2 regions of the Micromonospora sp. WMMC264 genome follow, and region 2 is predicted to be linked to the other one. Evidence: riboswitches for the same ligand, from Rfam matches in the RefSeq annotation. Region 2 holds a riboswitch; the other holds the start of a gene.
The links. A riboswitch is a leader RNA that binds a small molecule or an ion and turns the genes downstream of it on or off. The one in region 2 is predicted to bind cyclic di-AMP.
Positions count from the first base shown of each region.

Region 1 (4,617 bases), 1.6 Mb from region 2:
GACTGTCACCCGTGCCCCGCGCCTGCCGTCGCTGACCGGATTGCGGTGGATCGCCGCGCTGCTGGTCTTCGGTTTCCACGCCGGGACCATGGGGATCGTCGCCGAGCCGCACCTGAAGGCGGTGGTGGACAAGGCGTTCAGCCTCGGCCTGTCCGGCGTCGAGTTCTTCTTCATCCTCAGCGGGTTCGTCCTGGTCTGGTCGTACCGGGACGGGGAGCGGGCGTGGACGTTCCTGCGCCGCCGGCTCGCCAAGATCTACCCGAACCACGTGGTGACGTTCGTGGCGGCGCTGGCGGTCGCGGCCTGGTTCGCCGACCCGGTCCTGCCGTGGGCGGCGATCGGCAACTTCTTCCTGGTCCAGGCGTGGATCCCGCTGAACGGCTACTTCTACAGCGTCAACAACGTGAGCTGGTCGCTCTCCTGCGAGCTGGCGTTCTACCTGTGCCTGCCGCTGGTGGTGCCGTGGCTGCGCCGGGCCCGTACCGGGGTGCTCCGGACCGTGCTGGTCGCGGCGCCGCTGCTCATCCTGGCGCTGTGGCCGGGCCAGCAGCTCGTGCCGGAGGAGCAGCGGTGGTGGTTCACCCAGATCTTCCCGGTGACCCGGTCGCTGGAGTTCTGGATGGGGGTGGCCGCCGCCGAGCTGATGCGCCGCCACCGCTGGCGCGGACCGAACCTCGCGGTCGCCACCGGCCTGTTCGTCACCACCTGGGTGGTCGCCGCGCTGTGGATCCCGGCCGAGTTCTGGGCGGCGCTGCTCGCCGTGGCGTACCTGCTGGTCATCGCCGCGGCGGCGGACGCCGACGTGCGCGGCCGGCCCACCCCCTGGCGGTCCCGGCCGATGATCTGGCTCGGTGAGGTCTCGTTCGCCTTCTACCTGGTGCACGTGCTGGTCATGGTCACCGTGCTGCGGCTGACCGGGGACTGGGGGACCGGCCTGCCCGGCTGGCGGGGGCCGCTGGCGGTGCTCGGCTTCCTGCTGCTCACGCTCGCGCTGGCCGCCGCGCTGCACCGCTGGGTGGAGGTGCCGATGATGCGCCTGCTCGGCCCGTCCCGCCGGGCCCGCGCGGCGTCGCGCGCACCGGCCGTGCCGGCTCCGCGCGGGCCCGCCGAGGGCGCGGCCGCCGACGGCGCCGCGCGGTCCGTCTCCGGTCCGGCCGAGGACATCGAGTACGCCGGGCGGCGTCGCCCGGACTGACACGCGCACACGCCGGCCGGTCGGTCCGCGACACGCCGTGCGGCGGTGCGTCAGTGGGGGTTCGGCGGTAATTTGTACCCGTGCTTCCGATCGCGCTCACCTGCCCCGTGTGGTGGGTGGCGCGCTGGACCGCCCGGATGCTCGCCAGTCTCGCCGTGGTCGTCGCCTGTTCGTTCGGCGCGGTCACGCTGCCGGCCGGCGCCGCCGCGCCAGCCGGCCCGGCGTACGTGAGCACGCCGGCCGCCCCGCGACCGGAATCCGACCGCGCCGCCGAGCGGCAGGCCCGTCCCGACGGCGCACCCGCGCCCGCCGCACGGGCCACCGACACGCTCCCGAACGACCCGCAGCCGGTCCCGGCCGGCCGGATCACCGCGCCGGTCGGCCTGCGGGCCCCGCCCGCCCGCTGATCCGCCCACGGGCCGCGCCCGTCACCGCACCCACCGAACGTCATCCCGCACCCGCCCCTCGCCGGCCCGGCGCCCCCGCGCCGCGCCCCGACCGGCCGTGCGGAGTCTCCCGCCAGGTTCTTCCCGTGAGGTGCCGACCATGTCGCAGACCGCTCTCTACCACTTCCTCACCGCGGTCCCCGAGGCCGCCGCCATCTGGTCCTTCCTGATGCTGCTCGCGTTCGGCCTGCTCGCCGCGCTGGTGGCCCGGCCCGAGCGCGACGGCGTCGCCGAGGCTGCCGCCGATCCGGTGGACCAGGACGCCGCGCGCCGCGACGACCTCGTCCGGTACGCCGAGGAGGTGGCGGTGGCCGCCGCCGGGGCCGCCCAGACGGCCCGTCGCCGCCGGGAACGGTGGCTGGCCGCGCAGGACGAGGCGGAACGCGCCTGGACCGCGTACGACGAGGCGGACAGCGCCGCCCGCCGCCTGGCCGGGGCCGCCGCGCTGGCCGCCCCGCGCACCCCGCGCACCCCGGCGGAGTACGCGGCCCGGGAGCGCTGGCTGCACCACGCCGCCATGACGGCGCACTGGCGCGGCGACCTGTCCGCCCGGCAACTCGCCGACGTGCTGGCGCGCCGCAACGGGTGGGACCCGCGCCGGCACCCGGCCGAGCAGGAGATCGTGCTGGCCCGGGCCGTACGGGACCGGCGCCGGACCGGCTGGGAGAGCGCCGCCGAGCGGGAGCGGCAGGCGTGGCGGGACGCCGAACTGGCCGCCGAGGCCGCCCGTACGCTCGCCGCCGAGGCGTACGCGGCCACCCTGGCGGTGCGGCCCGCCCCGGTGTCCCGCGGCGTGGCGACGATCCCCCTGCCGGTCGGCGCGTCCGTCCGCAACGCCCGCTGGCGTCCGGCCCGGGTCGGCTGAGGCGACCGAATTGTTACCCGGAATGTGGTGAGCCGGCTCACCCCCGGCGCCGAAACGGGCGTGGAGCGCAGAACAGGCCAATGAGCCGCGCCATTGCCGGTCAGGCGCTCGCCGTCTGTCCCCTTTTCGCCTCCCGGGCGCCGTCACCACCGCTTGTCCCATTGAGTGAAGTGAGTAACCGGCTGTTCCGAAATCCGTTACCGGGGATCATGTTTACGCAGGTGGGAGCGCTTGGCAGGGGCAGTACCCGCCGGTAGTGTCGGCGCGTCCGGTGCGGTAACCGATCGCAGAAGGCGACGCCGCGCCGACCCGCCTAATCGTGTCATCACGAACCGGGGAACCATGAGCACCATCGGGGTGAATCCGCGGCCACTGCCGCGGTAGGGCGTACTTCCCGCCCGAATCCGTCAGCTAACCCGGTCGGCGGCCACGGAAGGAGTCCCATCCTCGTGCCCACCCCTCGATCGTCCCCCCGCCTCCACGGCTCCGCGGTACCCGCGCTCGCCTGACGCGACCGGCAAACCGCCCCTGGGCGCCCGGCATCGCGGGCGTACCCGTTCCCCCGGCCCATCCGGCCTGCCAGCACGTGTGAACCCCTCCACGTGCCGGGCCGGCGTGTGCCGATCACGCCCCCCGTGGAGGATTTCGTGAAGCACCACCTGAAGCGTCAGCTGCGGCGGATCGCCACCGAACGCCCGTACCAGATCATCGCCGGATCGGCCGCGGCGCTCGTGCTGGCCGCCGGCGCCGGCACCGCCCTCGCCGCCGGTGAGGACGCCCCGGTCCGGCAGGAGAACACCGCCTCGGTCGCCGAACTCGGCGCACGGCTCGGCGAGCCCGCCAGCCGCGGCGAGGCGCGCATCGTCGTCCCGCCGGCGTCGCCGAGCGCCGAGCCCAGCAAGTCGCCCAGCGCCTCCCCGTCGGCGAAGAAGGCCGCGGCGGACCCGGACGTCACCAAGGCCGCGCCGAAGCCGCCGTCGAGCAAGACGCTGGACTACGACTACCAGGCGCAGATCAACTACTACTACTGCGGCCCGGCCGCCGTGCGCAACGCGCTCAGCGCCACCGGCATCGAGCGCAGCCAGGACGCCCTCGCCGGCCCGCTCGGCACCACCGAGATGGGCACCAACTCGGCCGAGGACACCACGCGCGTGCTCAACCAGCAGGTCAAGGGCAACCCGTACCGGACCCGGATGATTCCCGGCTCGGCCAGCCCGGCCCAGATGGACCGGCTCCAGGCCGACGTGGTCGAGGCGATCAGCAACGGCCGCGGGGTCGTCGCGAACGTCGCCGGCACCGCCACCGACACCAACGGCGGCTGGCACTCGTTCCCGGGCGGCCACTACGTCGCGGTGATCGGTTACAAGGACGACGGCCGGATCGTGCGGATCGCCGACTCGGCCGACCCGTCGCTGCCGTCGTACTGGCTCACCACCATCGACCTGGCGCACTGGATCGCCAGCCGCGGCTACTCCGCCTGACCCTCCGCACCCCCGGAAGGCCGGCACCCCTCCCGGGGCGCCGGCCTTCCCCGTCCCCACCCGCCCTGGCCCGCCGCCCTCTCGGCGCGTCGATCTTGGACTTGTGGCGCCTGGTATGCCCGGCTCGCCCGCTATGGAAGGCACCACAACTCCAAGATCGGCGGCGAGGGCGAGGGCGAGGGCGAGGGCGGGCGGCGTGGGGCGTGGGGGCGGGTCGGTCGGGTTTGGTCTCGCGTGTCCGGGGCGGGCGGTGGCAGACTGCGCCAATGGGTGAAGCGACGGGGAACCGGCACCTGATTCTCCTGCACGGCATGGGCGCCACCGGCGAGGTGTGGCTGCCCTGGGCGCCGCTGCTGGAGCGCCGCTGGCCCGGGCGCTGGCTCGCCCCCGACCTGGCCGGCCACGGCTGGTCGCCGCCGCTCGACGGCTACTCTTTCGACGCCCTGGCCCAGCGCGTCGCGGACGGGCTCGGTCCGCTCCGGCTGGGCCCGCACGACCGGCTGGTGCTGCTCGGGCACTCGCTCGGCGGGGTGGTGGCGCTGGCGCTCGCGGCCCGGCAGCGGGCTCTTCCGGTGGACGCGGTGGTGGGGCTCGGCATCAAGGCGGTCTGGTCCCCGGCCGAGCTGGCGA
Region 1 covers NZ_CP114907.1:3,675,097-3,679,713, reverse strand. Annotated here, with positions in the region: gene O7542_RS15725 (acyltransferase) at 1-1,195, shown strand, start outside; gene O7542_RS15720 (hypothetical protein) at 1,276-1,602, shown strand; gene O7542_RS15715 (hypothetical protein) at 1,742-2,506, shown strand; cyclic di-AMP (ydaO/yuaA leader) riboswitch at 2,807-2,947, shown strand; gene O7542_RS15710 (C39 family peptidase) at 3,154-3,987, shown strand; gene O7542_RS15705 (alpha/beta hydrolase) at 4,254-4,617, shown strand, end outside.
Region 1: linked by a shared signal. The riboswitch ahead of O7542_RS15710 (C39 family peptidase) and the one ahead of O7542_RS23225 (hypothetical protein) in region 2 are both predicted to bind cyclic di-AMP.

Region 2 (4,617 bases):
GGGATGTCGTACCGGCTCTCCGGCGGCGAGGTGCGGACAGTGGCGCAGGTCCCGGCGTCACTGCCCGCTCCCTCGTCGCCGGCGGACGCGGACGCGGCGCTGGCCGGCTGACCGGAGCGCCGGACGACGAAGGGGCCGCCCACGGGGGCGGCCCCTTCTTGCTGCGTCCAGGTCAGAGCATCGACATGTGGACGTGGTCGGTGTGGTTCGACGGCCCGCTGTACGACCTCCAGCCGGTGGCCGGGAACCAGATCTGCCGGTTCCAGATCACGTAGTAGATGCCCAGCCGGTCGGCGTTGCGGATGAGGAAGGCGGCCACGTCGTTGCCGTACTTGCGGGTGTCGTTGTTGTGCCAGGGTGAGAAGCCGCTGTTCTGCAGCGACCAGTCGCACGCCTTGCCCTTGGGGTGCTCCCACGGCCCGCCCGGCCGGTAACAGCCCACGAAGCGCGTGTAGCCGGCGCGCCGGACCTCCTTGTAGGCGTGCAGCGTCCGCGGCGTGATGCAGCCCGAGGTGGTCGGGTCGTTCTCGCTGCACGACTCGGCCTTCCAGCCGCCGTCGGCGGTGCGGCCGGGGCCGATCTTGGCGACCGGTGAGGTGGCGTCGACCAGGCCGCCGGTGAAGCCGAGGCCGCCGACGAGCTTGAGGGCGCGTTCGGCCTGCACCTTCTCGCGCTCCATCGCGTTCTTCTGCTTCTCCTGCTCTCGCACCTCGGCGTCGAGCGCGATCTTGGCCGTCTCGGCGCGGTTCTTGACCGCGTTGATGGCGGCCAGGCGCTGCGCGTTGAGGAGGTTCAGCTCGTCCAGGGCGTTGACGCGGCGGACGAACGAGTCGGGCGAGTTGCTCTCCAGCAGCATCGCCATCGCGCCCATCCGGCCGGTCCGGTAGGACTGGGCGGCGAGCTGGTTGACCTGCGGGCTGAGCGCCTCGAGTTCGGCCTGTGCCGCCTGTACCTCGGCGGCCAGCCGCCGCTGGCGGTCCTGCGACTTGGCCAGCTTCGCCTTCGCCTGGAGGAAGTTCCGGTTGGCGCTGTCGATCGCCTCGGTGATGAGCGGTGGTTCGCCGTCCTCCTCGTGCCCGGACGGCTTCGGGGCCGCCGCGGCGGGGGCCGCCGTCGCCGAGTTCGGCCCGGCCAGCACTGCCAGCGAGGCCAGCACGGCCACCAGGGGTGTCAGCCAGCGGCGCAGGGGTGGCGTCACAGTGTTCCCTTCCGTCGGCCGCCGACCGGGTTAGCTGACGGGTTCGGGACGGAAGTGGCCCCTACCGCTCGCGCGGATTCACCCCATGTACCTGGTTCCCCGGCTCGCCCGCAGGCGATTGGGCGGCGGCACCGCTGGCGCCGGTGCGCGCCTTCGGCGGTGACCGGCAGCGAGGTTACCCGACAGCACTCCTGCGGATCTACGTCCGGAAGCCGACCAATAGCGAGATTTCGCCGTGGCGCACCGTGACCAGCGTCGCGTTTGAAATCGATGGTCACCGTGCGGAGTGTCACCATGTCGCCTCCGTACTCTTTCCGCCGCCGAGCGCCTCCAGCGCGTCGTCGCGTCCGGTCGGCGGACGGGGCGGCGGGGGTACGGGCGACGCCGGCTCCGGACCGGGCGCGCGCCGTCCGGCGGTGGTCACGATCGCGGCCAGTGCGGTCGTCAGCGGTACGGCGGCGATCAGGCCGAGCGTGGCCACCGCGCTGCGGACGATCTCCTGGGCGAGGAACTCGCTGGTGAGGATCTGGCTCACCGGGCGGGAGTCGGCGACCAGCAGGAGCAGCAGTGGCAGCGACGCGCCCGCGTACGCCAGCACGATGGTGTTGACGGTGGACGCGATGTGGGCCCGGCCGACGCGGGTCGCCGCCCGGTAGAGCTGCCGCCGGGACAGCCCCGGGTTGGCGTGCGCGAGTTCGGTGACGGTGGCCGCCTGGGTGACGGTGACGTCGTCCAGCACGCCCAGCGAGCCGATGATGATGCCCGCCAGCAGCAGTCCGTGCAGGTCCACGTCGCCCTGGAACATGGACAGCGTGGTGGCGTCCTCGCTGCCGAAGCCGGTCAGGTGGGTGGCGGACGTGGCGAGCAGGCCGAGCACGCCGGTGACCACCAGGCTGCCGAGCGTGCCGAGCACCGCCACCGACGTCTGCGCGGTGATCCCGTGCGTCAGGTAGAGCACCACGAACATGATCAACGCGGCGCCCACGATCGCCACCAGCAGCGGCGGCTGGCCGCCACCGATGCCGGGCAGCACGAAGCCGAGCAGGATGGCGAAGCTGGCCGCCAGGCCGCCGAGCGCGGCGAGCCCGCGCCAGCGGCCGAACGCCACGATCGCGGCGGCGAAGAGCACCAGCAGCCAGATCAGCGGCGTGCCGCGCTGGTGCTCGGCGATGTTGTAGGACTTCACCGAAGGGTCGGCCGGGTCGATCAGCTCGACCAGGACGATCTTGTCGCCGACCTCGACCCGGGGCGCGCCCGGTCCGGCCGGGAGCGGCGTCTCGACCTGCCGTCCCGCGTCCGGGCCCTGCTCGGCGGCGACGGTCGCGGTGCCGCAGGGGCCGCCCGCGCCCTCCGGGGCCTCCGGCGTCGGCGGGCAGGGTTCGGTGACCACCCGGGTCACGGTGCCGTGGTAGCGGGGGACGTCCGCGCCGCCGACCGGCTCCCGGTCCTGCCGGGGCCAGAGCACCAGCGCGGCGATCACGGTGAGCGCGAACAGCGGCACCACCACGGCGACGAGCAGCCGCCGTACGCCCGGTGGCGTGGGCGGTGCGGGGCGGGTGTGGTCGGCACCCAAGGCGTCTCTCCCAACGGTCGCGGCGACGCCTGGTCCGCCGGACCGGTCTGGTCACCGGGCCGGCGCGGACGTGTCGACCACGTCCGGGTCGTCGCCCCGACATGGTAGGCAGCCCGGCTGGGTGCTCCCGGACACCGTGACCGGTGACGCGCGCCCCGCGCGGGTCAGGCCAGTCCGGCCCGGCGTCGCCGGTACTCGTCCTCGTCGATCTCGCCGCGGGCGTACCGCTCGTCGAGGATGCGCCGGGCCGCCGTCGGCCCGGACCGCTGCGGGCCGGTCCACCGCACGGCCAGCCAGAGGAGCCCTGCCAGCACCGCCAGCACCGCCAGGGACCAGATCCACATCCAGCCCATCATCGGGCTCTGCCACATCATCGGGCCGCCCTCCGTCCGTCACCGCGGGTCCGCCGGGGCCGGCCTGCCCGCCACTTCGACGGTACGGCCGCACGGGCGCGTCGGCGCGGGTCGATGTGCCCTGCTCGGAGGGGCGGAGGTCCCGTTCAGCCGCGCTTCATCAGGCGGCCGACGGCGGCCATCATCTCGGTCGCCATCTCGTCGGCCCGGCCCTCGGCGGCGCCCTCGTGCATGCAGTGCCGCGCGTGCCCGTCGAGCAGGCCGAGGCCGACCTTGTCCAGCGCCGCCTGGATGGCCGAGATCTGGGTCAGCACGTCGATGCAGTAACGGTCGTCCTCGACCATCTTCTCGATGCCACGGACCTGACCCTCGATCCGGCGGAGCCGGGCGAGGAGCTGGTCCTTGCTGGCGGTGTAGCCCCGGGTCGGGCTGGACGGAGCGGTCATGAGAACGAGGATAGCGTACCCCTCGGGGGTATGCTAACGTTCCGGCTGTACCCCCAGGGGGTATGAGATCGGAGGGCGACATGGAGAGCACCTACCAGGTGAGCGGTATGACCTGCGGCCACTGCGTCAACTCGGTGAGCACCGAGCTGAGCGCGCTTCCGGGCGTCACCGGCGTCCGGGTCGACCTGGCCACCGGCCGGGTCACCGTCACCAGTCAGAACCCGCTGGACACGGACACCGTCCGCGCGGCGGTCGACGAGGCCGGCTACGACCTCGTCGGTGCGTGACGGGTCCACGGGACCCGCAGAACCGAGGAGAAACCATGAACACGGCGACGAAGCTCAGCGGCTTCGCGCTCGGCCTCGTGGCGGTCTTCGGCGCGGCGTACGGGATCGGCAACCTGGCCGATCCCGTCGCCCCGGCCGCCGAGACCCGCCACGACGACAGCGGCAGCGACCACGGGACCGGCGACACCGGTCACGGTGACGAGAACGGCGCCGACGCGCACCTGCCCGGCGGGCTGCTCGTCTCCGAAGGCGGCTACACGCTCCAGCCCGCCACCGCGCCGGCCGGGCAGTTCGCCTTCCGGATCACCGGCCCGGACGGCACGCCGGTCACCCGCTTCGAGGTGGCCCACGACAAGCGCATGCACCTGATCGTCGCGCGCCGGGACCTGTCCGGCTTCCGGCACGTCCACCCGGAGATGGCCGGCGACGGCACCTGGCGGGTCGCCTCCCCGCTCGACGGCCCCGGGGTGTGGCGGGCGTTCGCCGACTTCACGCCCGAAGGCGGCGAGCCGTTGACCCTCGGCCTGGACGTCACGGTCCCCGGCGAGCTGGCCGCCCGGCCGCTGCCGGCGCCGGTGACCAGCACCACCGTCGACGGCTACACAGTCACGCTGACCGGCACGCCGGAGCCGGGCCGGACCAGCCGGCTCACGCTCTCCGTCAGCCGCGACGGGAGACCGGTCACCGACCTTCAGCCCTACCTCGGCGCGTACGGGCACCTGGTGGCGCTGCGGCAGGGCGACCTGGCGTACCTGCACGT
Region 2 covers NZ_CP114907.1:5,296,784-5,301,400, reverse strand. Annotated here, with positions in the region: gene O7542_RS23230 (carbonic anhydrase) at 1-111, shown strand, start outside; gene O7542_RS23225 (hypothetical protein) at 173-1,198, opposite strand; cyclic di-AMP (ydaO/yuaA leader) riboswitch at 1,202-1,333, opposite strand; gene O7542_RS23220 (YibE/F family protein) at 1,488-2,771, opposite strand; gene O7542_RS23215 (SHOCT domain-containing protein) at 2,936-3,145, opposite strand; gene O7542_RS23210 (metal-sensitive transcriptional regulator) at 3,271-3,570, opposite strand; gene O7542_RS23205 (heavy metal-associated domain-containing protein) at 3,651-3,857, shown strand; gene O7542_RS23200 (hypothetical protein) at 3,893-4,617, shown strand, end outside.